3 regions of the Streptomyces sp. NPDC031379 genome follow, and region 3 is predicted to be linked to each of the others. Evidence: riboswitches for the same ligand, from Rfam matches in the RefSeq annotation. Region 3 holds a riboswitch; each other region holds the start of a gene.

Region 1 (7,598 bases), on a different contig from region 3:
CGACTTCCAGGTCGGCACCGGCCGTATGCCGGCCGCCACCTCGCAGGGCGCCCAGGCCCCGCGCAAGAAGCCCGTCTACACGCAGGCCCAGATCGACCAGCTCGCCGCGTACATCGCGTCGCTGGGCGCCGGCCCGAACGTGCCGACCAAGCAGCAGTACGGTCCGGAAGGCGCGGACATCGCCAAGGGTGGCGAGCTGTTCCGCACCAACTGCGCGCAGTGCCACAACTTCACCGGCAAGGGTGGTGCGCTCACCGAGGGCAAGTACGCCCCCAGCCTCGAGGGCGTCGCCCCCAAGCACATCTACGAGGCCATGCAGACCGGCCCGCAGAACATGCCGTCCTTCCCCGACACCACGATGTCGGAGAAGAACAAGAAGGACATCATCGCGTACCTGCACGCGGTCAACAGCGACGAGACGGACAACCCGGGCGGTATGGAGCTGGGCGGCCTCGGGCCGGTCAGTGAGGGTCTGTTCGCCTGGATCTTCGGTCTGGGCGCGTTGATCGCGGTCGCCGTCTGGGTCGCCGCTCGGACCGCAAAGGCCAAGAAGTCATGAGTAGCCAAGACATTCCAGAAGAGAACCTGCCCGCTGAGCAGGAGCACGCGCACGGCGCCGTGAGCGTCGCGGACGAGGAGAACCCGTTCGCGGACCCGGGTCTGCCGCCGCACGAGCACCGGATCCAGGACATCGACGAGCGGGCCGCCAAGCGGTCCGAGCGCGCGGTCGCCCTGCTGTTCACGGTGTCGATGGTGGCCACCGTCGGCTTCATCGTCTCGTACGTCGCGATCCCGCACGACAAGTCGATCTTCGTCTTCCCGATCGGGCACCTCAGCGCGCTGAACTTCGCGCTGGGTCTGACCCTCGGTGTGGCGCTGTTCTGCATCGGCGCGGGCGCGGTCCACTGGGCCCGCACCCTGATGTCCGACGTGGAGGTCGCCGACGAGCGGCACGCGATCGAGGCTCCGGCCGACGTGCGCACCAAGGTCCACGACGACTTCCGTCAGGGCGCCAAGGAGTCGGCGCTCGGCCGTCGCAAGCTGATCCGCAACACGATGTTCGGCGCGCTCACCCTGGTGCCGCTGTCCGGCGTCATGCTGCTGCGCGACCTCGGCCCGCTGCCCGGCACCTCGCTGCGCCACACCCTGTGGGCCAAGGGCAAGCGTCTGGTCAACATGAACACGAACCTGCCGCTGCGTCCCGAGGACGTCGCCGTCGGCTCGCTCACCTTCGCCATGCCCGACGGCCTGGAGGAGAAGTCCGAGGAGTTCCAGACGGAGATCGCCAAGGCGGCCCTGATGATCGTGCGGCTGCAGCCGGGCAACATCAAGGACAAGCGCGAGCTCGACTGGTCGCACGAGGGCATCGTCGCCTTCTCGAAGATCTGCACCCACGTCGGCTGCCCGATCTCGCTGTACGAGCAGCAGACGCACCACGTGCTGTGCCCGTGCCACCAGTCCACCTTCGACCTCTCCGACGGTGCCCGAGTGATCTTCGGCCCCGCCGGCCACGCCCTGCCGCAGCTGCGCATCGGTGTGGACAGCGAGGGTTACCTCCAGGCGCTCGGCGACTTCGAGGAGCCCGTCGGTCCTGCATTCTGGGAGCGCGGATGAGTACTGCACCGAACGAAGAAGAGTCCCGCTCTCGCGGGAAGGCACCGGCCGGCGAGCGGATCGCCGACTGGGCCGACGGCCGGCTCGGGATCTACTCCCTGGCCAAGGCCAACATGCGCAAGATCTTCCCCGACCACTGGTCGTTCATGTTGGGTGAGGTCTGCCTCTACAGCTTCATCATCATCATCCTGACGGGTGTCTATCTGACGCTGTTCTTCCACCCGTCGATGAACGAGGTGGAGTACCACGGCAGCTACGTCCCGCTCCAGGGACAGCTGATGTCCGAGGCGTTCAGCTCGACCCTGCACATCTCCTTCGACGTGCGCGGTGGTCTGCTGGTCCGGCAGATCCACCACTGGGCCGCCCTGATCTTCCTCGCCGGCATGTTCGTGCACATGATGCGCGTGTTCTTCACCGGCGCGTTCCGCAAGCCGCGTGAGATCAACTGGCTGTTCGGCTTCCTGCTGTTCGTCCTGGGCATGTTCACCGGCTTCACCGGTTACTCGCTCCCGGACGACCTGCTCTCCGGCACCGGTGTCCGCTTCATGGAGGGCGCGATCCTGTCCGTGCCGATCGTCGGCACGTACCTGTCGTTCTTCCTCTTCGGCGGCGAGTTCCCCGGCCACGACTTCGTGGCCCGGTTCTACTCGGTCCACATCCTGCTGCTGCCGGGCATCATGCTCGGCCTGGTGGTCGGCCACCTGATCCTGGTCTTCTACCACAAGCACACGCAGTACGCGGGCCCCGGAAAGTCCGAGAAGAACGTCGTCGGCATGCCGCTGCTGCCGGTCTACATGGCCAAGGCCGGAGGCTTCTTCTTCCTGGTCTTCGGTGTCATTGCGGCCATCGCCGCGGTCGCCCAGATCAACCCGATCTGGGCCATGGGCCCCTACCGTCCGGACCAGGTGTCCACCGGCGCCCAGCCCGACTGGTACATGGGCTTCGCCGAGGGTCTGATCCGCTTCATGCCGGGCTGGGAGATCAACCTCTGGGGTCACACGCTCGTCCTGGGCGTCTTCATCCCGCTGGTGCTCTTCCCGCTGGTCCTGGCTGCGATCGCGGTCTACCCGTTCATCGAGTCCTGGGTCACCGGCGACAAGCGCGAGCACCACATCCTGGACCGCCCGCGCAACGCCCCGACCCGTACCGCGTTCGGTGTCGCCTGGGTGACGATCTACATGATCACCCTGGTCGGCGGCGGCAACGACCTGTGGGCCACGCACTTCAACCTGTCGATCAACGCCGTCACCTGGTTCGTCCGGATCTCCTTCTTCGTCGGACCGGTCATCGCGTTCATCCTCACCAAGCGGATCTGCCTCGGCCTGCAGCGCCGCGACCGCGACAAGGTGCTGCACGGTCGCGAGACCGGCATCATCAAGCGCCTGCCGCACGGTGAGTTCATCGAGGTGCACGAGCCGCTCAGCCAGGAGCAGCTGCACACGCTCACCGCGCACGAGCAGTACAAGCCGGCCGAGATCGGCCCCACGGTCGACGAGAACGGTGTCCAGCGCAAGGTGACGGGCTCGGAGAAGCTGCGTGCCAAGCTCTCCAACGCCTACTACGGCGAGGACAACCAGATCCCGAAGCCGACCGTCGAGGAGTACAAGGAGATCACGAGCGGCCACGGCCACCACTGATCCCCGCGTCGCCACGCCACGCTGAGGGCCCCGTCCGGGTTGCGGACGGGGCCCTTCGCTGTGCCCCGGGCTGGATAGGGTGGTGTACGACTGCGCAGGACTGTGTACTAGGAGCGGCTGATGAGCGCTGTGACCCCCGCTGGAGGCGACACCGCGGCGGGCCGTTCCTGGCCCGTCCTGCTGAACGGCCTGCTGGACGGCCGTGATCTCTCCGCCGACGAGACCGCGTGGGCGATGGACCTGATCATGCGCGGTGAGGCCACCGACGCCCAGATCGCCGGCTTCATGGTGGCACTGCGGGCCAAGGGTGAGACGGTCGCGGAGATCTCCGGACTCGTCCGGACGATGTACGAGCACGCCAATGTGATCGAGGTGCCGGGCCCGGCGGTCGACATCGTCGGCACCGGCGGAGACGGTGCCAAGACGGTGAACATCTCCACGATGTCCTCGATCGTCGTCGCGGGCACCGGGGCGAAGGTCGTCAAGCACGGCAACCGTGCCGCGTCCTCCGCCTCCGGGTCCTCCGACGTCCTGGAGAAGCTCGGGATCAATCTGAACCTGACCCCCAAGCGGGTCGCCGAGGTCGCCGAAGAGGCCGGCATCACCATCTGCTTCGCGGTGAAGTTCCACCCGTCCCTGCGCCATGTGGCCGCGGCCCGCGGCCAGTTGGGCATCCGGACGACCTTCAACGTGCTCGGTCCGCTGACCAACCCGGCCAAGGTGCGCGCCCAGGCGGTCGGCGTGGCCGACCCGCGCATGGCGCCGATCGTGGCCGGTGTCCTCGCCGAGCGCGGCAACTCCGCGCTGGTCTTCCGCGGCGACGACGGCCTCGACGAACTGACCGTCACCGCCACCTCCCGGGTGTGGGTGGTCCGCGACGGCGAGGTCCGTGAGGAGACCTTCGACCCGCGGGACGTGGGCATCGACCTCGTCCCCGTGGACGCCCTGCGCGGCGCCGATGCTGCCTACAACGCGGAGGTCGCCCGCCGTCTGCTGGACGGCGAGCAGGGCGCGGTGCGGGACGCGGTCCTGCTGAACTCGGCGGCCGCGCTCGCCGCTCTGCGGCCGACGGACGCACCCCTCGCCGACCAGCTGAGCGCCGGTATGGCCGAGGCGCGGGAGTCGATCGACTCGGGCGCGGCCAAGCGGGCGCTGGAGAGATGGGTGGCGGCGAGCAACGCCTGACGACACCGTCGATCGTCCCGCGATCCGGACACGGGTTGCGGGACGACGATCATTTCGCGTACGTTCCCGTATCAGGTCATGAGTGACAGTCATGAGGCCCCGGCCGACTGTCCGGCAACCCTCCGTCCGTGGCGGGGTGCCCCGGGTGAAGACCAGGTCGTAGGCAGCGAGGTCTACGGCAAGCGCGGACCCCTCGAACCCAGGGGTCCTGGTCGTACGAGGGAGCCTTCCGTGAGCAAGCGAATGCGATAGGGCCGCAGAGCCCCGCCTCCGCACCCCCCTTTCACCTTTCTTCCGTACGCGCCTTTCGCGTACGTCCTCACGGGAGTTCCCCATGTCTGTCTCCACCGCTGCCGTCGACCAGACCGTTTGTGCCCCTCTGCCCGTTCTGGGCCGTGATGTCACCGTCCCGCTCGTGACGGGCGGCGAAGTCACCTACGCCGCTCTCGACTACGCGGCCAGCGCCCCCGCCCTGCAGCGGGTCTGGGACGACGTCGCCGCCTACGCCCCCTACTACGGCAGCGTCCACCGGGGTGCCGGCTACCTCTCCCAGCTCTCCACCGAGCTGTTCGAGAACGCCCGCAAGGCGGTCGCCGAGTTCCTCGGCTGCCGGGAGAGCGACCAGGTGATCTTCACCCGGTCGACCACCGACTCCCTCAACCTCCTCGCCCGCGCTCTCCCGGCCGGCTGCCAGGTCTTCGTCTTCGAGACCGAGCACCACGCCTCCCTGCTGCCCTGGCAGGACGCCGAGGTCACCTACCTCGATGCCCCGCGCACCCCGTGGCAGGCCGTCGAGACCCTGGAGCGGGCGCTGGCCGACCGCACTGCGTCCACCGAAGGGGGCCACGGCCCGGCCCTGGTCTGCGTCACCGGCGCCTCCAACGTCACCGGCGAGCTGTGGCCGGTGCGTGAGCTGGCCGCCGCGGCCCACGCGCACGGCGCCCGGATCGTCCTCGACGCCGCCCAGCTCGCCCCGCACCACCCGGTGGACATCCGCGACCTGGACGTCGACTGGGTCGCCTTCTCCGGGCACAAGCTGTACGCCCCCTTCGGCTCCGGTGTCCTGGCCGGCCGCGCCGACTGGCTGCGGGCGGCCGAGCCGTACCTCGCGGGCGGCGGCGCCAGCCGCAAGGTCACCCGGCGCACCGACGGGGGAGTGGACGTGGAGTGGCACGAGAGCGCCGCCCGCCACGAGGCCGGCTCCCCGAACGTCATCGGTGCCCACTCCATCGCGTCGGCCTGCAAGGCCCTCACCGAGGCCGGCTGGGAGTCCCTCGTCGCCCGTGAGCAGTACCTGGTCCGCACGGTCCGCGAGGGCCTGGCCGAGGTGCCGGAGGTCCGGATCCTCTCCCTCTTCGGCGACGAGGTGCCGCGCGTCGGCGTGATCTCCTTCGTCGTGGAGGGCTGGAACAGCTCCCACTTCGCCGCCGCCCTCTCCGCCGAGTACGGCATCGGCGTCCGCGACGGCCTCTTCTGCGCCCACCCGCTGGTCCGCACCCTGCTGGGCAGCGACCCGCAGACCCAGGGCGAGTGCGGTGCCCCGGAGGCGGCCCCGGGCGAGAAGTCCCTCAACGCCATCCGCGTGAGCTTCGGCGCGGGCACGCCGGACGAGCACGTGCGGCGGTTCGTCGCGGCGGTCAAGGAGCTGGTGACCGAGGGTGCGAAGTGGACCTACCGCACCGAGGAGGGCCGCTGCGTCCCGGCGGTGTGACGCGACGGGCGTGGAGGGCGGCGCGTTCCTAGTTGTCGAGGCCGATCGCGAACGCGGCCTCGAGGTCGTGCTGGGAGTAGGTGCGGAACGCGACGTGCGTGTCGGTGCCCTCCACGCCCGGGATCTTGCTGATCCGGCCGGGGATGACCTCGGCCAGGTCCTCGTGCTGCCGGACCCGGACCATGGCGATCAGGTCGTAGGTGCCGGTGACCGAGAAGACCTCGCTGACGCTCTCCAGCGCGGCGATCTGCTCCGCGATCTCGGGGATCCGGTCCACGCTGGTCTTGATGAGGACGATCGCGGTGATCACGGCTGGTTCTCTCCCTCGGACGCCGGGGCCGGTGCGGAGTTCACTCTAGTCCTCCCGTCTCCCGCCACCGGCCGCCCGAGGCGCCCCTTCAGGCCCTTCCCGCTGCCGTAGCGCACCCACGCGTAGCCGAAGCCGAGCCCGAAGCCCACGAGGTGCGCGAGATAGGCGACGCCCGGGCCGTCGGAGGCCCGGCCCGCCGCCAGCCACTGCAGGCCCGCCCAGAAGGGCAGCACCACCCAGGCCGGGAAGCGCAGTGGCAGGAAGAACAGGAACGGCAGAAGACTGGTGACGCGGGCACGGGGGAACAGGTAGAGGAACGCTCCGAGGACCGCCGAGATCGCCCCGGAGGCGCCCACCAGCGACTGCTCGGAGGCGGCGTTGGCGGCCGCGTAGCCGAGCAGGGCCAGGTATCCGCAGCCGGCGTAGAAGAGGGTGAAGTGCACCCGGCCCATCCGCTCCTCCGTCATCGCTCCGAAGACGAAGAGGAAGAGCATGTTGCCGAGCAGATGCACCCAGCTGCCGTGCACGAACAGGGCGGTGGCCGGGGTGAGCGCCTCGCGGACCACTCCGTCGAACAGCTCGGCCGGGACCACGCCCCAGCGGCGGAAGTACGCCCGCTGTGCGGCGAGCAGCGCGTCCCCGGAGCCGTACGCCGGGGCGAGACCGGAGGCCGGGCCGAGGACGAAGATCAGGCAGCACAGGGCGATGAGGCCGTATGTCACCGGGGCCGTGGCCCCCCGGACCGTTCTGAATGTCCTGCCGGCCGCCGTGCTCCAGGTGCTGATCATGACTACAGAGCATGACGTAACGGGACGCAAGCTGACAGACCGCCTCGCCGCCGTGGACGGACGGGCGGCGAGTACCCGCCAGGCCGTAGGGTTACGAGCCACACGCGTCGGCCGGCGGCGCGGACCGAGAACGAGAAGGAAGCGAACCACACGATGACGGTTCCCCTGCCGACCGCCACGACGCGATGGCGCTGCAGCCTGTGCGGCAATCTCACCCGGTTCGACGTGACCCGCTCGTCGAAGGTCGTCGAGTACGTCCACCTCGACCTGGCGGGCGAGCCGACGGTGGAGGAGCGCGAGGTGGTCAGTGAGACCATCGAATCGGTGCGCTGCCGCTGGTGCAACGCGGTGGA
Region 2 (7,598 bases), on a different contig from region 3:
GCGTTCAGGCCGTGGCCCGGGGTCAGGTTGCGCACCTTCTCCACCACGACACCGCCCTCGAGGCCGGCGTTGACGGCGATCTGCTTCAGCGGGGCCTCGAGCGCGAGCTTCACGGCCTGCGCGCCGGTCGCCTCGTCACCCTCCAGCTCCAGCTTCTCGAAGACCTGGGAGGCCTGCAGCAGGGCCACGCCACCACCGGCGACGATGCCCTCCTCGACGGCGGCCTTCGCGTTGCGGACGGCGTCCTCGATGCGGTGCTTGCGCTCCTTCAGCTCCACCTCGGTGGCGGCACCGGCCTTGATGACCGCGACACCGCCGGCGAGCTTCGCCAGGCGCTCCTGCAGCTTCTCGCGGTCGTAGTCCGAGTCGCTGTTCTCGATCTCGGCGCGGATCTGGTTCACCCGGCCCGCGACCTGCTCGGAGGAGCCGGCACCGTCGACGATGGTGGTCTCGTCCTTGGTGATGACGACCTTGCGGGCCTTGCCCAGGAGGTCGAGGGTCGTGTTCTCGAGCTTGAGACCGACCTCCTCGGAGATGACCTCGCCGCCGGTGAGGATGGCGATGTCGTTCAGCATCGCCTTGCGGCGGTCGCCGAAGCCCGGGGCCTTGACGGCGACGGACTTGAAGGTGCCGCGGATCTTGTTGACGACCAGGGTCGACAGGGCCTCGCCCTCGACGTCCTCGGCGATGATCAGCAGCGGCTTGCCCGACTGCATGACCTTCTCCAGCAGCGGGAGCAGGTCCTTGACCGAGGAGATCTTGGAGTTGGCGATCAGGATGTACGGGTCGTCGAGGACGGCCTCCATACGCTCCATGTCGGTGGCGAAGTACGCCGAGATGTAGCCCTTGTCGAAGCGCATACCCTCGGTGAGCTCCAGCTCCAGACCGAAGGTCTGGGACTCCTCGACGGTGATGACGCCTTCCTTGCCGACCTTGTCCATGGCCTCGGCGATCAGCTCGCCGATCTGGGTGTCGGCGGCGGAGATGGACGCGGTGGAGGCGATCTGCTCCTTGGTCTCGACGTCCTTCGCCTGCTCCAGCAGGGCGGCGGAGACGGCCTCGACGGCCTTCTCGATACCACGCTTCAGAGCCATCGGGTTGGCGCCGGCGGCGACGTTGCGCAGGCCTTCCTTGACCAGGGCCTGGGCGAGCACGGTCGCGGTGGTCGTACCGTCACCGGCGACGTCGTCCGTCTTCTTGGCGACTTCCTTGACCAGCTCGGCGCCGATCTTCTCGTACGGGTCCTCGAGCTCGATCTCCTTGGCGATGGAGACACCATCGTTGGTGATCGTGGGGGCGCCCCACTTCTTCTCGAGGACGACGTTGCGGCCCTTGGGGCCGAGCGTCACCTTCACGGCGTCCGCGAGCTGGTTCATGCCGCGCTCGAGGCCGCGCCGCGCCTCCTCGTCGAACGCGATGATCTTGGCCATGTGAAGTGGTCCCTCCAGGACTGGGGGTGATTCCTTCGGACCGCGCCCGCGCCCGCGACGGACGGCTCGCCGGCCTGTGGTTCCTTGCCCCACCTGGCCTGCGGGCCTCACCGACCCGGTCCTTCTTTGTCACTCTCACCTTCAGAGTGCTAACGCCAATGATTAGCACTCGGCATGGTCGAGTGCAAGCGCCTCCGGGGGGAACGGGGGGCACTCAGCCGCCCGCGAACAACGGGACGCCGGGCACGACCCCGGGCACGACGAAGGGCCCGCACCCTGTGCCGGTGCGGGCCCTTCGTCACAAGAAACGTTCAGGCGCTGAGGCGAACCATGTCGGCCTGCGGGCCCTTCTGGCCCTGCGAGATCTCGAACTCCACCCGCTGGCCCTCTTCCAGGGTGCGGTAGCCGTCCATCTGAATGGCGCTGTAGTGGACGAAGACGTCCGCACCACCGTCGACCGCGATGAAGCCGTACCCCTTCTCCGCGTTGAACCACTTGACGGTGCCCTGAGCCATGCCTAACTCCCCTATTACTGGCCCTTGCACAGATCCGCACTTCGCGGACCCGGGTCAGACCTCACCCCCCATGGGACGGGGGCGTGCGCCGGAACGCGTCGACCGCGGCTGAATGTATCTGTCCAACTGCCGTCTGCAACAGGTCAATCGGACGAGAATTCCGGACGAGCCCGATCCGGAATGTGCCGAGAATTCGTCCGAATTCAGGGCAAGTCGGGCTCCACAAAAGGAACAAAAGCCGCATGAAACCCGCATACTTTGGCTACTTCTTGTCGGGCTGTGCGGCGCGAATACAGGGCTCGCGACCCGAAGACCACGACCGTGTTCCCCAACTGTACCGCGCTCAATCACACAGAATTGCCCCCTCCGCTTCTCTCACGGAGGGGGCAATCCGATGAACAATACGTAACCGCTGTTACCGAAGGTAATGATCGGTCATTCGGTCAGCAGCCGCCGGCGACGGCCGGAATGATCGAGACGCCCGCGCCGTCGGGGGTCGCCGTCTCCAGGCCCTGCTCGAAACGGACGTCGTCGTCGTTGACGTAGACGTTGACGAACCGGCGCAGCTTGCCCTGGTCGTCCAGCACCCGGGCGGCGATTCCCGTGTGGTTCTTCTCCAGGTCCCCGATGACCTCGGCGAGGGTCCCGCCCTCGGCGGTGACCTCGGCCTGGCCGCCGGTGTAGGTGCGCAGGATGGTCGGGATGCGAACGGTCACGCTCATGCGAGGCCAGCCTCTCGGAAGGAGTCCAGGGTCGGGCGGATGGTGGCGGTGAGGCCGGTGCCGGCCACCGCGTCGAGGGTCTTCAGGCCGTCACCGGTGTTGAGGACGACCGTGGTCTTCGCCGGGTCCAGCACGCCGTCCTTGAGCAGCTTGCGGGTGACGCCGACGGTCACCCCGCCGGCCGTCTCCGCGAAGATGCCCTCCGTGCGGGCCAGCAGCTTGATGGCGTCGACGACGTCCGCGTCCGTCACGTCCTCCACGGCACCGCCGGTGCGGCGCGCGATGTCGAGGACGTACGGGCCGTCGGCCGGGTTGCCGATCGCGAGGGACTTGGCGATGGTGTTCGGCTTCTGCGGGCGGACCACGTCGTGGCCGGCCTTGAAGGCCGTGGACACCGGCGAGCAGCCCTCGGCCTGCGCACCGAAGATCTTGTACGGCTTGTCCTCGACCAGACCGAGCTTGATCAGCTCCTGAAGGCCCTTGTCGATCTTCGTGAGCTGGGAACCGGAGGCGATCGGGACCACGATCTGGTCCGGGAGCCTCCAGCCGAGCTGCTCGCAGATCTCGTACGCCAGGGTCTTGGAGCCCTCCGCGTAGTACGGCCGCAGGTTGACGTTGACGAAGCCCCAGCCCTCACCGGCGGGGTCACCGATCAGCTCGGAGCAGAAGCGGTTCACGTCGTCGTAGTTGCCCTCGATGCCGACGAGCTCGCCGCCGTAGACCGCGGCCATGACGACCTTGCCCTGCTCCAGGTCGTGCGGGATGAACACGCAAGAGCGGAAGCCGGCCCGGGCGGCGGCGGCGCCCACGGCACCGGCGAGGTTGCCGGTGGAGGAGCAGGAGAGCGTGGTGAAGCCGAAGGCGCGGGCGGCCTCCAGGGCCTGGGCGACGACACGGTCCTTGAAGGAGTGCGTCGGGTTGCCGGAGTCGTCCTTCACGTACAGGCCCCCGGTGACGCCCAGTTCGCGGGCGAGGTTGTCGGCCTTGACGAGCTTGGTCCAGCCCGGGTTGAGGTTGGGCTTGTCGGCCACGTCGGCGGGGACGGGCAGCAGGGGCGCGTAACGCCAGATGTTCGCGGGGCCCGCCTCGATGCGCGCGCGCAGCTCTTCGGTGTCGTAGGCGGAGAAGTCGTAGGCGATCTCCAGCGGGCCGAAACACTCCTCGCACGCGAAGACCGGGCCGAGGGGCACGCGGTGACCGCACTCGCGACAGCTCAGGGCGGCGGCGGGACCGAGGTCGACGGCGGGATTGCTGGTGCTTGCAACTGTCTGCACAGCCATGGAGGCGAGGCCCTTTCTCCTCATCTTCCTCACGACGCATCTCGCCGTGAGACGGATTTGGCACCTTCCCTAGCCGGGAGCCTCGCGGAGACGATCAGAACGGAGCGCTCTGATCTACGAGAACCGGCTGGAGGGTTGCCGGGGCTTCATCGGGCCGTGTCCCTCTGCCCCTCTGGATGAGCTGTATGCGGTTGTGTACGCCGGTGACCCCCGACATGCGATGGTCATCGGCGTTGTTCAAGACTGTAACCGAAGGCCAGGACAGTTGAGATAGTCGTCCGAACCGCGAGATGGATCACAGAGGCGCCGCACGGCGTCACCGCGTGTGATCACGAACAGTGAGGAGCCGCAGACCGTGCTGGAAGAAGTCGAGCGCTGGCTGGCCACCCGCTCCTGGTCCGTGACCGATCGCCCTCTCCACCGGATACTGGCCGCCAAGCAGCGCACGGGGCAGACGATCAGCGTCGTGCTGCCCGCGCTCAACGAGGAGGAGACGGTCGGCGACATCGTCGCGGTCGTCCGTCACGACCTCGTGGAGCAGATCCCGCTCGTCGACGAGATCGTCGTCGTCGACTCGGGTTCCACCGACCGCACCTCGGCGGTCGCCGCCGCCGCGGGCGCCCGGGTCGTCCACCGCGACGACATCCTGCCGCGCATTCCCACCGTCCCCGGTAAGGGTGAAGTCCTGTGGCGATCGCTGCTCGTCACCGGCGGGGACATTCTCTGTTTCATCGACGCGGACCTGAGGGAGTTCTCCTCGGACTTCGTCTCCGGGATCGTCGGTCCGCTGCTCACCGACCCCGGGGTGGACCTGGTCAAGGGCATGTACGACCGCCCGCTGGGGGGCTCGGCGGGGCAGGGCGGCCGGGTCACCGAGCTGATGGCCCGCCCGCTGCTGAACATGCACTGGCCCCAGCTGGCCGGCTTCGTGCAGCCACTGGGCGGTGAGTACGCGGCCCGCCGCTCCCTGCTGGAACAGCTGCCGTTCCCGGTCGGCTACGGCGTGGAGCTGGGCATGCTGGTGGACGCCCTGCACCTGGTGGGCCTGGACGCGCTGGCCCAGGTGGACGTGGGGGTGCGCAAGCACCGGCACCAGGACGGGCAGGCGCTCGGCCGGATGGCGGCGGCGATCTACCGCACGGCCCAGCTGCGGCTGGCCCGCGGGCATCTGGTCCGGCCCGCCCTGACCCAGTTCGAGCGGGGCGAGGACGGTTTCGAGCCGCGCACCTACTCGGTGGACACCGAGGAGCGGCCGCCGATGGCGGAGATCGCGGAGTACGCGGCACGCCGGGTGGCGTGAGGCGTGTGAACGCGGAAGAACGGCCGTATACAGCCCCTTCCGGGGTGGACCGTACGTTTGAGCGTTTCCGGGCCGGGCTAGGTTGAGGCTTATGGCTTCCACGCACGGTGCTGAGGTGCTGGTCGCGTCCAATCGCGGCCCGGTTTCGTACACGGTGGACGAGGGCGGCTCGCTGCGCGCCAGGCGGGGCGGCGGCGGGCTGGTCTCGGGGCTGTCGGCCATCGGGCCGGACGCGGGCTCGGTGTGGGTGTGCGCCGCGCTGGGCGACGGCGACCGGGAGGCCGTACGGCGCGCGGACGGCGGACTGCTGCCGGCCGAGGAGACCGGCGGGCAGCGGGTGCGGATGCTGGACATCGACGCGACCGTGCACGCGGAGGCGTACAACGGCATCGCCAACTCGGTCCTGTGGTTCGTCCACCATCTGCTGTACCAGACCCCGCTGGAGCCGGTCTTCGACGCGGAGTTCCGCCGGCAGTGGGCGTCGTACGAGGCCTACAACCGGGCGTTCGCCGAGGCGCTGGCCGAGGAGGCGGCCGAGGGCGCGGCGGTGCTGATCCAGGACTACCACCTGGCCCTCGCGCCCCGGATGCTGCGCCGGCTCCGCCCCGATCTGCGCATCGGCCACTTCTCGCACACTCCGTGGGCCCCGCCGGACTACTTCCGTCTGCTGCCGGACGACATCGCCGCCGAGCTGCTCACCGGGATCCTGGGCGCGGACCGGGCGGCGTTCCTCACCCACCGGTGGGCGGACGCGTTCAAGGACTGCTGTCACGCGGTGCTGGGGCCCGGGATCCCCTCGGGCACGCGGATCGGTGTGCACGGGCTCGGCGCGGACGCCGACTTCCTGCGCGAGCGGGCCCACGAACCCGACGTGGACGAGCGGATGGCGGCCCTGCGGGCGGAGATCGGCGAGGGACGCAAGACGATCGTCCGCGTCGACCGCACGGAACTGTCGAAGAACATCGTGCGCGGGCTGCTGGCGTACCGGCAGCTGCTGGACGACCACCCCGAGTGGCGCGAGCGGGTCGTCCACGTGGCGTTCGCGTATCCGTCCCGGCAGGACCTCGCCGTGTACCGGGACTACACGGCCGAGGTGCAGCGGGTGGCGGACGAGATCAACGCCCGGTACGGGACGGCCGACTGGACGCCGGTGGAGCTGCACGTGAAGGACGACTTCGCGCGCTCGCTGGCCGCGTACCGGCTCGCCGACGTGGCGCTGGTCAACCCCATCCGGGACGGCATGAACCTGGTCGCCAAGGAGATCCCGGTCGTCTCGGACGAGGGAGTCGCGCTGGTGCTGTCCCGGGAGGCGGGGGCGTACGAGGAGCTGGGCGAGGACGCGATCGTGGTGAACCCGTACGACATCGGGGGCACGGCCGAAGCGTTGCACGCGGCGCTGGCCATGCCGGCCGGTGAGCGGGCGGAACGGTCGAAGAGGCTGGCCGCGTCCGCGACGGCGCTGCCGCCCGCCCGGTGGTTCCTGGACCAGTTGCACGCCCTGGACGATCAGTCCAGCTGAGCCGCCAGCCGCCGCAGCAGGTCCACGACGCCTGCCGGGCCGTCCACCACCAGGTCGGCCCGTTCGGCCAGTTCGGTCACCTCCGTGCTGCCGCTGCAGACCAGGAGACCGGGGACGCCGTCGGAGCGGAGTTCGTCCACCGCGGCGAAGGCGGGGAGGTCGCCCAGGTCGTCGCCGGCGTAGAGGACCGACTCGGCGCCGACCTTGCGGGCGTACTCGCCGAGCGCGACGCCCTTGTCCATGCCCGGCGGGCGCAGTTCCAGCACCATCCGGCCGGGCTCGACGATCAGGCCGTGGCGCCCGGCCAGGTCGGTGAGGGGCCCCCGCAGGGCCTCGAACGCGGCCTGCGGGTCCTCGGCGCGGCGGGTGTGGACCGCGACCGCCCGGCCCTTCTCCTCGATCCACGTGCCCTGCCAGGCGCCGACGCGGTCGAGCAGGCCGGGCAGCTCCGCGCGGACCGCCGCCACGCCGGGGTGCGGGGCGGGGGCGGTGACCGTGCCGGTGGCCGCGTCCCAGCGTTCGGCGCCGTAGTGGCCGAGGACGGTCAGATGCTCCAGGCCGGGCACGCCGGCGAAGCCGCCGTAGCGGACCGCGACACCGGCGGGCCGGCCGGTGATCACGGCGACGGACGTCACTTTGGGAGCGAGCGCGGCGATCGCGGGCACCGCTTCGGGGTGGGCGCGGGCCTGCTCGGGGTCGGCGACGATCGGGGCCAGCGTGCCGTCGAAGTCCAGGCCGATCAGCGCGGTGCGGGGCCGCGCGAGCAGGGCGGCGAGTCCGTCCCGGCCGGGCCGGGTGGCCGGGGTCGGCAGGGGTTCCATCGGGTTGGTGG
Region 3 (7,598 bases):
GAGGACCGCGTCCAGCCGGCCGCGGACCTGGTCGGTGCGCTCGTCGGGTTCCAGGAAGCGGGAGGACTGCGGGCCGAGGCCGTCCTCGATGGTGACGAAGTCGAGCAGGCCGCGTTCGGCCTCCGTGACCAGGTCGGTCCAGTATCCGGCGGTGAACAGCTCACGGGGGCGGGCGCCCGGCTCGCGCCAGGACGCGGGATGCCAGCCGGTGCCGTCCAGCGCGACGGCGAGGTGCAGGGCGGGAACGGGAGTTGAGGACACGTCGGTGCCTTCCTTGATGTCCGTACGTGAACACCGGCTCGCGCGGCAGGGCGTCGGCGCGGGGCGAGCGCGGCAGGAGGAGCCCCGTGCCGGGGCCAGGGGCCGGGGCACGGGGGGGGAACGTCAGTGGCGACAGAGCGCGGCGGACACGCGCTGGAGATCTATGTGCGGCCGGGAGTGCAGGCGGACGGAGCGGTACGGGTGCGGGACGCGCAGCGGGAGTACACGTGTCACGGCCGTCACCTCCGTCCGTCGGGCGCGGCGGGCCTGGTCGGCGACCGCCTCGCGGATCTCGTCAGGACTCACAACGCCCGTCCGGCGCTGGTTGTTCCCGGTGTGCGGACCTGGACGATCCGCGAGCGGCGGCGGAGGGTGAACCCGATCGACTCGTAGAGCCGGATCGCCCTCATGTTGTCCGCGGCGGCGTGCAGGAACGGGGTGTCCCCGCGGTCGCGGATGCCCGCGGCGACCGCCCGCACCAGCCGTGTGGCCAGTCCGCGGCCGCGGTGTCCTGGGTCGGTGCAGACGGCGCTGATCTCCGTCCACCCGGGCAGCCGCAGACGCTCCCCGGCGAGCGCGATCAGCCGCCCCTCGTACCGGATGCCGAGATAGGTGCCCATCTCCACGGTCCGTTTCAGGAACGGGCCGGGTCTGGTCCGGGCGACCAGGTCGAGGATCTCGGGGACGTCGGCGGGTCCCAGCCGTACCGCTTCCGCGGCGTGCTCGGCTCGCAGTCCGGTGTCGACGAGCTGGACGCCGGTTCCGCCACCGACGACCTCCCACCCGTCGGGGACCCGCTCGACGGGCTTGATCCGTACGGTGCGCCCCGGTCCGACGAGGGTGTGCAGGTCGGCCCAGGTGGCCGGGTCCGCCGGGTCGGCGACGGCGGCGAAGGCGTAGGTCTCGGGCAGGTAGCGGGCGGCACGGCCCACGCGTTCGGCGAGGTGGGCGTGCGGGCCGTCGAGAGCGGCCCAGACGGCGTTGTCGAGGACAGCCGTGTCGGACGGGGTCGGGGCTCCGCCTCCGCGGAGGTCGGTCGGTAGGGCCACGGAGGCGGAGTCCTTTCTCGACTCGTCCGGTGCGGTGCCGGTGGGCGGTGACGGTGGATCAGGAGTTGTCGAGCGGCAGCCCGGGCGGGTTGACCTCCGACTTGGCCACAGCCTCGTTGGAGAGGTTGTAGGCCGCCAGCCACTTGGCGTACTGCCCGTTCTTGATCAGGTGGTTGATGGCGTCCGCGAGCGGCCGTGCGAGCCCGCTGTCCTTCTTGGCCGTGGCGGCGATCAGCCCTTGCAGGGTCTCGCCGGCCCCGGAGAAGGTGCCCGCGCTGCGGGTCGGGTGGGGCGTGTTCGCGGTCTGCCGGGCGCGGTAGGCGACACCGGGGTTGGGTCCGAAGTAGGCGTCGATCTTGCCGCTGCTCAGCGCCAGGTTGACGGAGTTCTGGTCCGGGAAGTACTTGACGGTGAGTTTCTTGCCCTCCTGGGCGAGCTTGGCCTTCCACTCCAGGAGGATCTTCTCCTGGTTGGTGCCGGAGCCCACGGAGACCGTCTTGCCCGCGAGGTTCTCGTAGTCGTCGTCGAAGTTCCAGGTGCTCTTCTTCAGCACCTCGAAGGCGAGGTTGTCCTGCCGGTAGGAGGCGAACTCGTACTTCTTCTTGCGCTCCTCGGTATCGGTGACGTTGGAGAAGGCCACGTCGACCTTGCCGCTGTCGATGCCGACGAAGAGGTTCTCCCAGGTGAAGTTCCTGATCTCGGGCTCGAGGCCGAGGACGGCGGCCACCAGGCGGCCGAAGTCGGGCTCGGAGCCGGTGAGGGTCTTCTGGTCGCTGCCGACGTAGTTCAGCGGCGCGGACCCCGACGGCAGGGCTCCGATGCCGATGACGAGCTTGCCGCTCTTACGGATGGACTCGGGCAGTTCGGCGCTGATGGACTTCACCTCGGAGACCTTCAGGCCGGTCTCCTTGGCGGCTCCGTTGGACAGCTGCCCCACGGTGACCGTGCCGGTGGCCTCGGTCTTGGTGGCGGCCTCGCTGTCGCCCCCGCAGGCGGCGAGCCCGGTGGCAAGGGTGGCGACGGCGGTCGCCGCGGTGATGCCGCGTATCAGGCTGCGTCGAGAGATGTGGGTAGGCATGGCGTGGCTGTCCTTGTCTCGCTGTCGAGGGTGATGAGGGTGGTGCGGGAGGGTGCTGCCGTGGGGGGAGGTCATGGGTGCGCCGGCAAGCCGGTCAGAGCACCTTGGCGAGGAAGTCCCGGGTCCGTTCGTGCCGGGGCCTGTCCAGCACCTGGCCGGGCGGTCCCTGTTCGACGATCCGGCCGCCGTCGATGAAGACGACCCGGTCGGCGACCTCGCGGGCGAAGCCGATCTCGTGGGTGACGATGACGAGGGTGGTGCCGCTGGTCGCCAGGTCCTTGATGACGGCCAGCACCTCGCCGACGAGTTCGGGGTCGAGCGCCGAGGTCGGCTCGTCGAAGAGGATGACCCCGGGCCGCAGGGCGAGGGCGCGGGCGATGGCGACGCGCTGCTGCTGCCCGCCGGACAACTGCCGTGGGTAGGCGCCGGTCCGGTCGCCGAGGCCCACGCGTCCGAGCAGTTCGCGGGCCAGCTCCTCGGCCGCCGGCCTGGCCAGCCGGCCGGTGGCGACGGGCGCGGCGGCGACGTTGTCGAGGGCGGTCAGGTGCGGGAAGAGGTTGAAGTTCTGGAAGACGAAGCCGATCCGGCTGCGCTGGGCCAGGATGGTGCGCTCGCTGAGTTCCTTGAGGCGGTCCCCGTGGCGCCGCACGCCGATCAGTTCGCCGCCCACGCTGACGTGGCCGATCTCGGGCTTCTCCAGGTGGTTGACGACCCTGAGCAGCGTCGACTTGCCGGAGCCGGACGGTCCGAGGATCACGGTGACCTCGCCGGGGCGGATGGTCAGGTCGATGCCGTCGAGGACGCGGTGGGCGCCGTACCACTTGTGGACGTCGTGCACCTCGATCGCGGCGGGGGCGGCCTTCTCGCGGAGCTGGGCGCTGGTCATACGGCGGCCTCCCTGCGCAGCCGGGCCCGCAGGTCGGCCAGGCCGGCCCGGGCTCTGCGCAACGGTGTCGGCGGCAGGGTGCGGGTGGCGCCCCGGGCGTAGTGCCGCTCGACGTAGAACTGGACGACGGACACGGCGCTGGTCAGGATCAGGTACCAGACGGTGGCGACCAGCAGCAGCGGCACGACGTCACCGGGGTAGGTGTTGCCCATCGTCTGCACCGTGCCGAACAGGTCGAGCAGGGACACGTAGAACACCAGGGAGGTGCTCTTGACGAGGCCGATCAGCTGGTTGACGTAGTTCGGGGTGATGGACCTGAGGGCCTGCGGGAAGACGATCCTGCGGAACTGGTAGCCCTTGGGCAGGCCGAGCGCGGACGCCGCCTCGTGCTGCCCCTGGTCGACGGAGAGGAGACCGCCGCGGACCACCTCGGCCGCGTAGGCGGACTCGTTGAGGCTGAGGCCGACGACAGCGATGGCCATGTCGGTGGCGAGCTTGGACTCGTCGAAGCGGACGAAGGCGGGACCGAACGGCACACCCAGGCTCAGCGTCTGGTACAGGGCACTGAAGTTGTACAGGAAGATCAGCACCACGATCAGCGGTACGGAGCGGAACAGCCAGGTGTACGTCCAGCTGACCGCGCGCAGCACCGGGCTGCCCGAGAGCCGGCCGAGCGCCAGCACGATTCCGCCGGCCAGCCCCAGCACGGCGCTCAGGGCGGCCACTTCGAGGGTGACGACGAGGCCGTCGAGAACGGCCGGGCGCAGGAACCAGTAGCGGAAGCGGTCCCACTGGTAGAACGGGTTCGTGACCAGTCCGTGCAGGATCTGCGCGACGAGCACGAGGACGACGGCGGTGACGATCCACCGGCCGGGTCGGCGCAATGGCTGAACCCGTTGTGCGGTAAGGGGTTTTGACGGTACGTCGGGGGCGGGCGCCTCGGCTAGGGAGAGGGCGGCGCCTGGGGGTTCACTCATGGCGGGCTCCGGCGGAATCGGACACCCCGGGACGGCGGCGAGCGGGCGCGGGTCACGACGGCACTACGGCACGGGGCACTGCGGCACGAGGTGGCACACGGGAACGCGCGGAACCGGGAGCTGGGCGGACAACGGCACACCACACGGACGGTGTGCGTGACGGACGCGGGGGGCTGGGAAGCTTGCGTCAGCCCCGACAGCGGGCAGAGCCCGGTGCGGTACACAGTGCGCTGTTGACGCGGAGCAGATCGACGGCGCGGTTGGCGACGAGGAGCTGGGCGCGCGACGGTACGCAGCCCTGAGGGCGGCTCGCGGCCGTCCTGGGAGCTGCGTACATGGCGTCACCTGTCACTGTTCCGGCCCCGCGGGGCCTCGCGCTTACCGAAAACGTCGTCCGGTCCGGTCGTCACCTGGGGCACCCCACCGCGATGCGAGGGTTGCCGGTCAGCGAGCCAGGGCTTGGCGCTGACGCTCATGACCGTTCTGAGCCGTAAGTAAGGCAGTTGCCCGTTCGAATGTCAACGGCCGTCCGCGAAGTGGACGTACGGAGCCCGCTCTCACCTGCGGAAAGCGTCCGGTGCATCCCCCGCGTGGCCGACCCAGTCCAGGATCTGGACAGCTGCGCCGGCGGCCTCCAGACCCTGGCAACGGCCGTGGTGGCGGCGGGAGATGCCGTCCAGGTCGAGGTGGCGGCCGAAGGCGGGGTGGGCGGCCAGCCGGCGTGCGTAGGCCCACAGGGTGCGGTGGTCGGCGATCCGGTGTACGGCGGAGGCGTCGAGGTGACAGCGGTGGACGGTGTCGAGCTGCACCAGGGTCACCCACAGCTCGATGTCGGCGGCGGTGAGCCGGTCGCCGACGAGGTACTCCTCACCGGTCAGCCGCCGCTCCAGCCGGCCGAGGGTGTCGAGCAGGACGTCGAGGGCGGCGGCCTGCTCGGCGGGGTCGGCACCGGCACGTCCGGCGCGCTGGGCGGCCTCCTCGATGCCGTCGGCGCACATCCGCTCGACGGCCTCGATCACCGACTCCGTTCCGCACGGATACAGCGAGGCCCGCGCGTCATGCGGAAAGCGGTCCAGGTCGCGCAGGATGTCGGGGGCGTGAGTGCTGACGATGCGTCCGGACCAGTCGTCGCTGAGGACGGGCGCGAGGGCCGGACCGGTGTAGTGGTGGACGCTTGCCTCGTACAGCGGGCGCAGCGCGGCGTGACCGCCGCCGGGACAGTCCGGGACTGCGGGCAGGACGGTGACCGGACAACTGCCCTCCAGGCCGAGCAGGTGGTGCCCGACGGCGAGACGCAGCCCGTCGGGACAGGCGGTCGAGAGATGGAGCCGGTACCGGTGGGGCACGGCGTAGTGGCCGCTGCGCGCGTCCCGGCCGATCCGCCCCCGGAAGAGGGGGGCGGACCGGCGCAGGTGCGAGGCGGTGGCGAGCGGACTGACGGACATGCGTCTCCCCTGTTCGTGGGCGTGCGGACGGGCGCGACGGCAGGCGCCGTCCTTCGATGAGAGCGAGGGAACGGGCTCAGGGCCGGCCGCTGATCGCGCTGCAGACACGCAGCAGGTCGATATGGCGCCGGGAGGTCAGGAGGGGCGCGGTGAACGGCGTCCGGCTCGCTCGGCCGGTGACCGTTTCGAGGCGCGCCATGATTCCCTACCTGTTCACTAGGATTCCCTCCTTGGAGTGTCGATCCGGCTTCGTACGACGTCAAGGGGGCGTCCACGCCTAGGACTCCGGGCGGGTGACTAGACGGGCGACCGGGCGAGGGCCGTACGGGCCGACCGGGGCGGGCCGGACGGGCGACCGGGGCGGGCCGGAACGGGCGAGGCGGTGTGCTCGGGGTCTCCTCAGAGCCAGCGACATGTGACATAGTACTGACGTGGCGAAGCGACTGACCTGCGATGTCGTGGTCGTCGGAGCCGGAATGGTGGGCGCGGCGTGCGCACTGTACGCCGCGCGGGCCGGCCTCGACGTGCGGGTGGTGGACCGGGGACCGGTGGCCGGCGGCACCACCGGCGCGGGCGAGGGCAACCTGCTCGTCTCCGACAAGGAACCGGGACCCGAACTCGAACTTGCCCTGCTGTCGGCCCGGTTGTGGGCGGACCTGGCCGGGGATGCGGGCGCGGCGATCGAGTACGAGCCCAAGGGCGGCCTCGTGGTCGCCTCGACGTCCGCCGCCCTGGCCGCGCTGGCGGACTTCGCCGTGGGGCAGCGGGCCGCCGGCGTCACCGCCACCGCGGTCGGCGGAGACGCACTCCGAGAACTGGAACCGCACTTGGCTCCTGGCATGGCGGGCGGCATGCACTATCCGCAGGACGCCCAGGTGATGCCCGCGCTCGCCGCGGCACAACTGCTCCGCGCCTCCGGGGCCCGCCTGCACACCGGCCGTACGGTGACGGGGGTGCTGCGGAGGGCGGACGGGACGGTGTGCGGCGTCCGCACCGACCGGGGCGACCTCCACGCGCCGGCCGTGGTGAACGCGGCCGGTACCTGGGGCGGCGACCTCGCCGCACTCGCGGGCGTCCGGCTGCCGGTGCTCCCACGGCGCGGCTTCGTGCTGGTCACCGAGCCACTGCCCCGGATGGTCCGGCACAAGGTGTACGCCGCGGACTACGTGGCCGACGTGGCGAGCGACTCCGCCGCCCTGCGCACCTCGCCGGTCGTCGAGGGCACGGCCGCCGGACCGGTGCTGATCGGCGCCTCCCGCGAGCGGGTGGGGTTCGACCGCTCGTTGTCGCTTCCGGCGGTACGGGCGCTCGCCGCGGGGGCGATCGGCTTGTTCCCCTTCCTGGAGCGGGTCCAGGCGCTGCGGACGTACGCGGGCTTCCGGCCGTATCTGCCCGACCACCTCCCGGCGATCGGCCCCGACCCCCGGGTGCCCGGACTGTTCCACGCCTGCGGGCACGAGGGAGCGGGCATCGGACTCGCCACCGGCACCGGACAGTTGATCGCGCAGACGCTCAGCGGGAAGGCGGCGGAGCTGGATCTCACGCCGTTCCGGCCGGAGCGGTTCGACACCGACGGAGGCGACACGCCGTGAATCCCAGGGAGTTGGTCCGGGCCCGGCCGGGCGAGACGTTCACCGTCACCTTCGACGGCCGGACCGTGGCGGCCCTGCCCGGCCAGACGGTGGCGGCGGCACTGTGGGCCGCGGGCGTGACGGCCTGGCGCAGCACCCGTGGCGCGGGCCGGCCCCGCGGGGTCTTCTGCGGGATCGGGGTGTGCTTCGACTGCCTCGTGACCGTCAACGACCGCCCGAACCAACGGGCTTGCCTGGTGCCGGTACAGCCGGGAGACGCGATCCGCACACAGGAGGGTACGGGACGGGACGATGACTGAACGACCCCACC

Evidence for each region. A riboswitch is a leader RNA that binds a small molecule or an ion and turns the genes downstream of it on or off. The one in region 3 is predicted to bind S-adenosylmethionine.
Region 1: linked by a shared signal. The riboswitch ahead of ACZ5CW_RS20845 (aminotransferase class V-fold PLP-dependent enzyme) and the one ahead of ACZ5CW_RS29865 (amino acid ABC transporter permease) in region 3 are both predicted to bind S-adenosylmethionine.
Region 2: linked by a shared signal. The riboswitch ahead of thrC (threonine synthase) and the one ahead of ACZ5CW_RS29865 (amino acid ABC transporter permease) in region 3 are both predicted to bind S-adenosylmethionine.

The regions. Positions count from the first base shown of each region.
Region 1 covers NZ_JBVIIT010000013.1:232,890-240,487, reverse strand. The annotation lists gene qcrC (cytochrome bc1 complex diheme cytochrome c subunit) at 1-559, shown strand, start outside; gene qcrA (cytochrome bc1 complex Rieske iron-sulfur subunit) at 556-1,614, shown strand; gene qcrB (cytochrome bc1 complex cytochrome b subunit) at 1,611-3,251, shown strand; gene trpD (anthranilate phosphoribosyltransferase) at 3,372-4,436, shown strand; SAM riboswitch class IV at 4,511-4,627, shown strand; gene ACZ5CW_RS20845 (aminotransferase class V-fold PLP-dependent enzyme) at 4,771-6,147, shown strand; gene ACZ5CW_RS20840 (Lrp/AsnC family transcriptional regulator) at 6,176-6,457, opposite strand; gene ACZ5CW_RS20835 (rhomboid family intramembrane serine protease) at 6,454-7,245, opposite strand; gene ACZ5CW_RS20830 (hypothetical protein) at 7,399-7,598, shown strand, end outside.
Region 2 covers NZ_JBVIIT010000001.1:134,516-142,113, reverse strand. The annotation lists gene groL (chaperonin GroEL) at 1-1,430, opposite strand, end outside; gene ACZ5CW_RS00725 (cold-shock protein) at 1,742-1,945, opposite strand; gene ACZ5CW_RS00720 (MoaD/ThiS family protein) at 2,389-2,667, opposite strand; gene thrC (threonine synthase) at 2,664-3,947, opposite strand; SAM riboswitch class I at 3,965-4,130, opposite strand; gene ACZ5CW_RS00710 (glucosyl-3-phosphoglycerate synthase) at 4,303-5,247, shown strand; gene ACZ5CW_RS00705 (alpha,alpha-trehalose-phosphate synthase (UDP-forming)) at 5,339-6,766, shown strand; gene otsB (trehalose-phosphatase) at 6,754-7,598, opposite strand, start outside.
Region 3 covers NZ_JBVIIT010000023.1:70,668-78,265, forward strand. The annotation lists gene ACZ5CW_RS29840 (LLM class flavin-dependent oxidoreductase) at 1-261, opposite strand, end outside; gene ACZ5CW_RS29845 (putative leader peptide) at 385-495, opposite strand; gene ACZ5CW_RS29850 (GNAT family N-acetyltransferase) at 564-1,310, opposite strand; gene ACZ5CW_RS29855 (ABC transporter substrate-binding protein) at 1,369-2,388, opposite strand; gene ACZ5CW_RS29860 (amino acid ABC transporter ATP-binding protein) at 2,483-3,274, opposite strand; gene ACZ5CW_RS29865 (amino acid ABC transporter permease) at 3,271-4,251, opposite strand; SAM riboswitch class IV at 4,621-4,731, opposite strand; gene ACZ5CW_RS29870 (glutathione S-transferase C-terminal domain-containing protein) at 4,809-5,696, opposite strand; gene ACZ5CW_RS29875 (putative leader peptide) at 5,773-5,895, opposite strand; gene ACZ5CW_RS29880 (NAD(P)/FAD-dependent oxidoreductase) at 6,128-7,288, shown strand; gene ACZ5CW_RS29885 ((2Fe-2S)-binding protein) at 7,285-7,587, shown strand; gene ACZ5CW_RS29890 (FAD-dependent oxidoreductase) at 7,580-7,598, shown strand, end outside.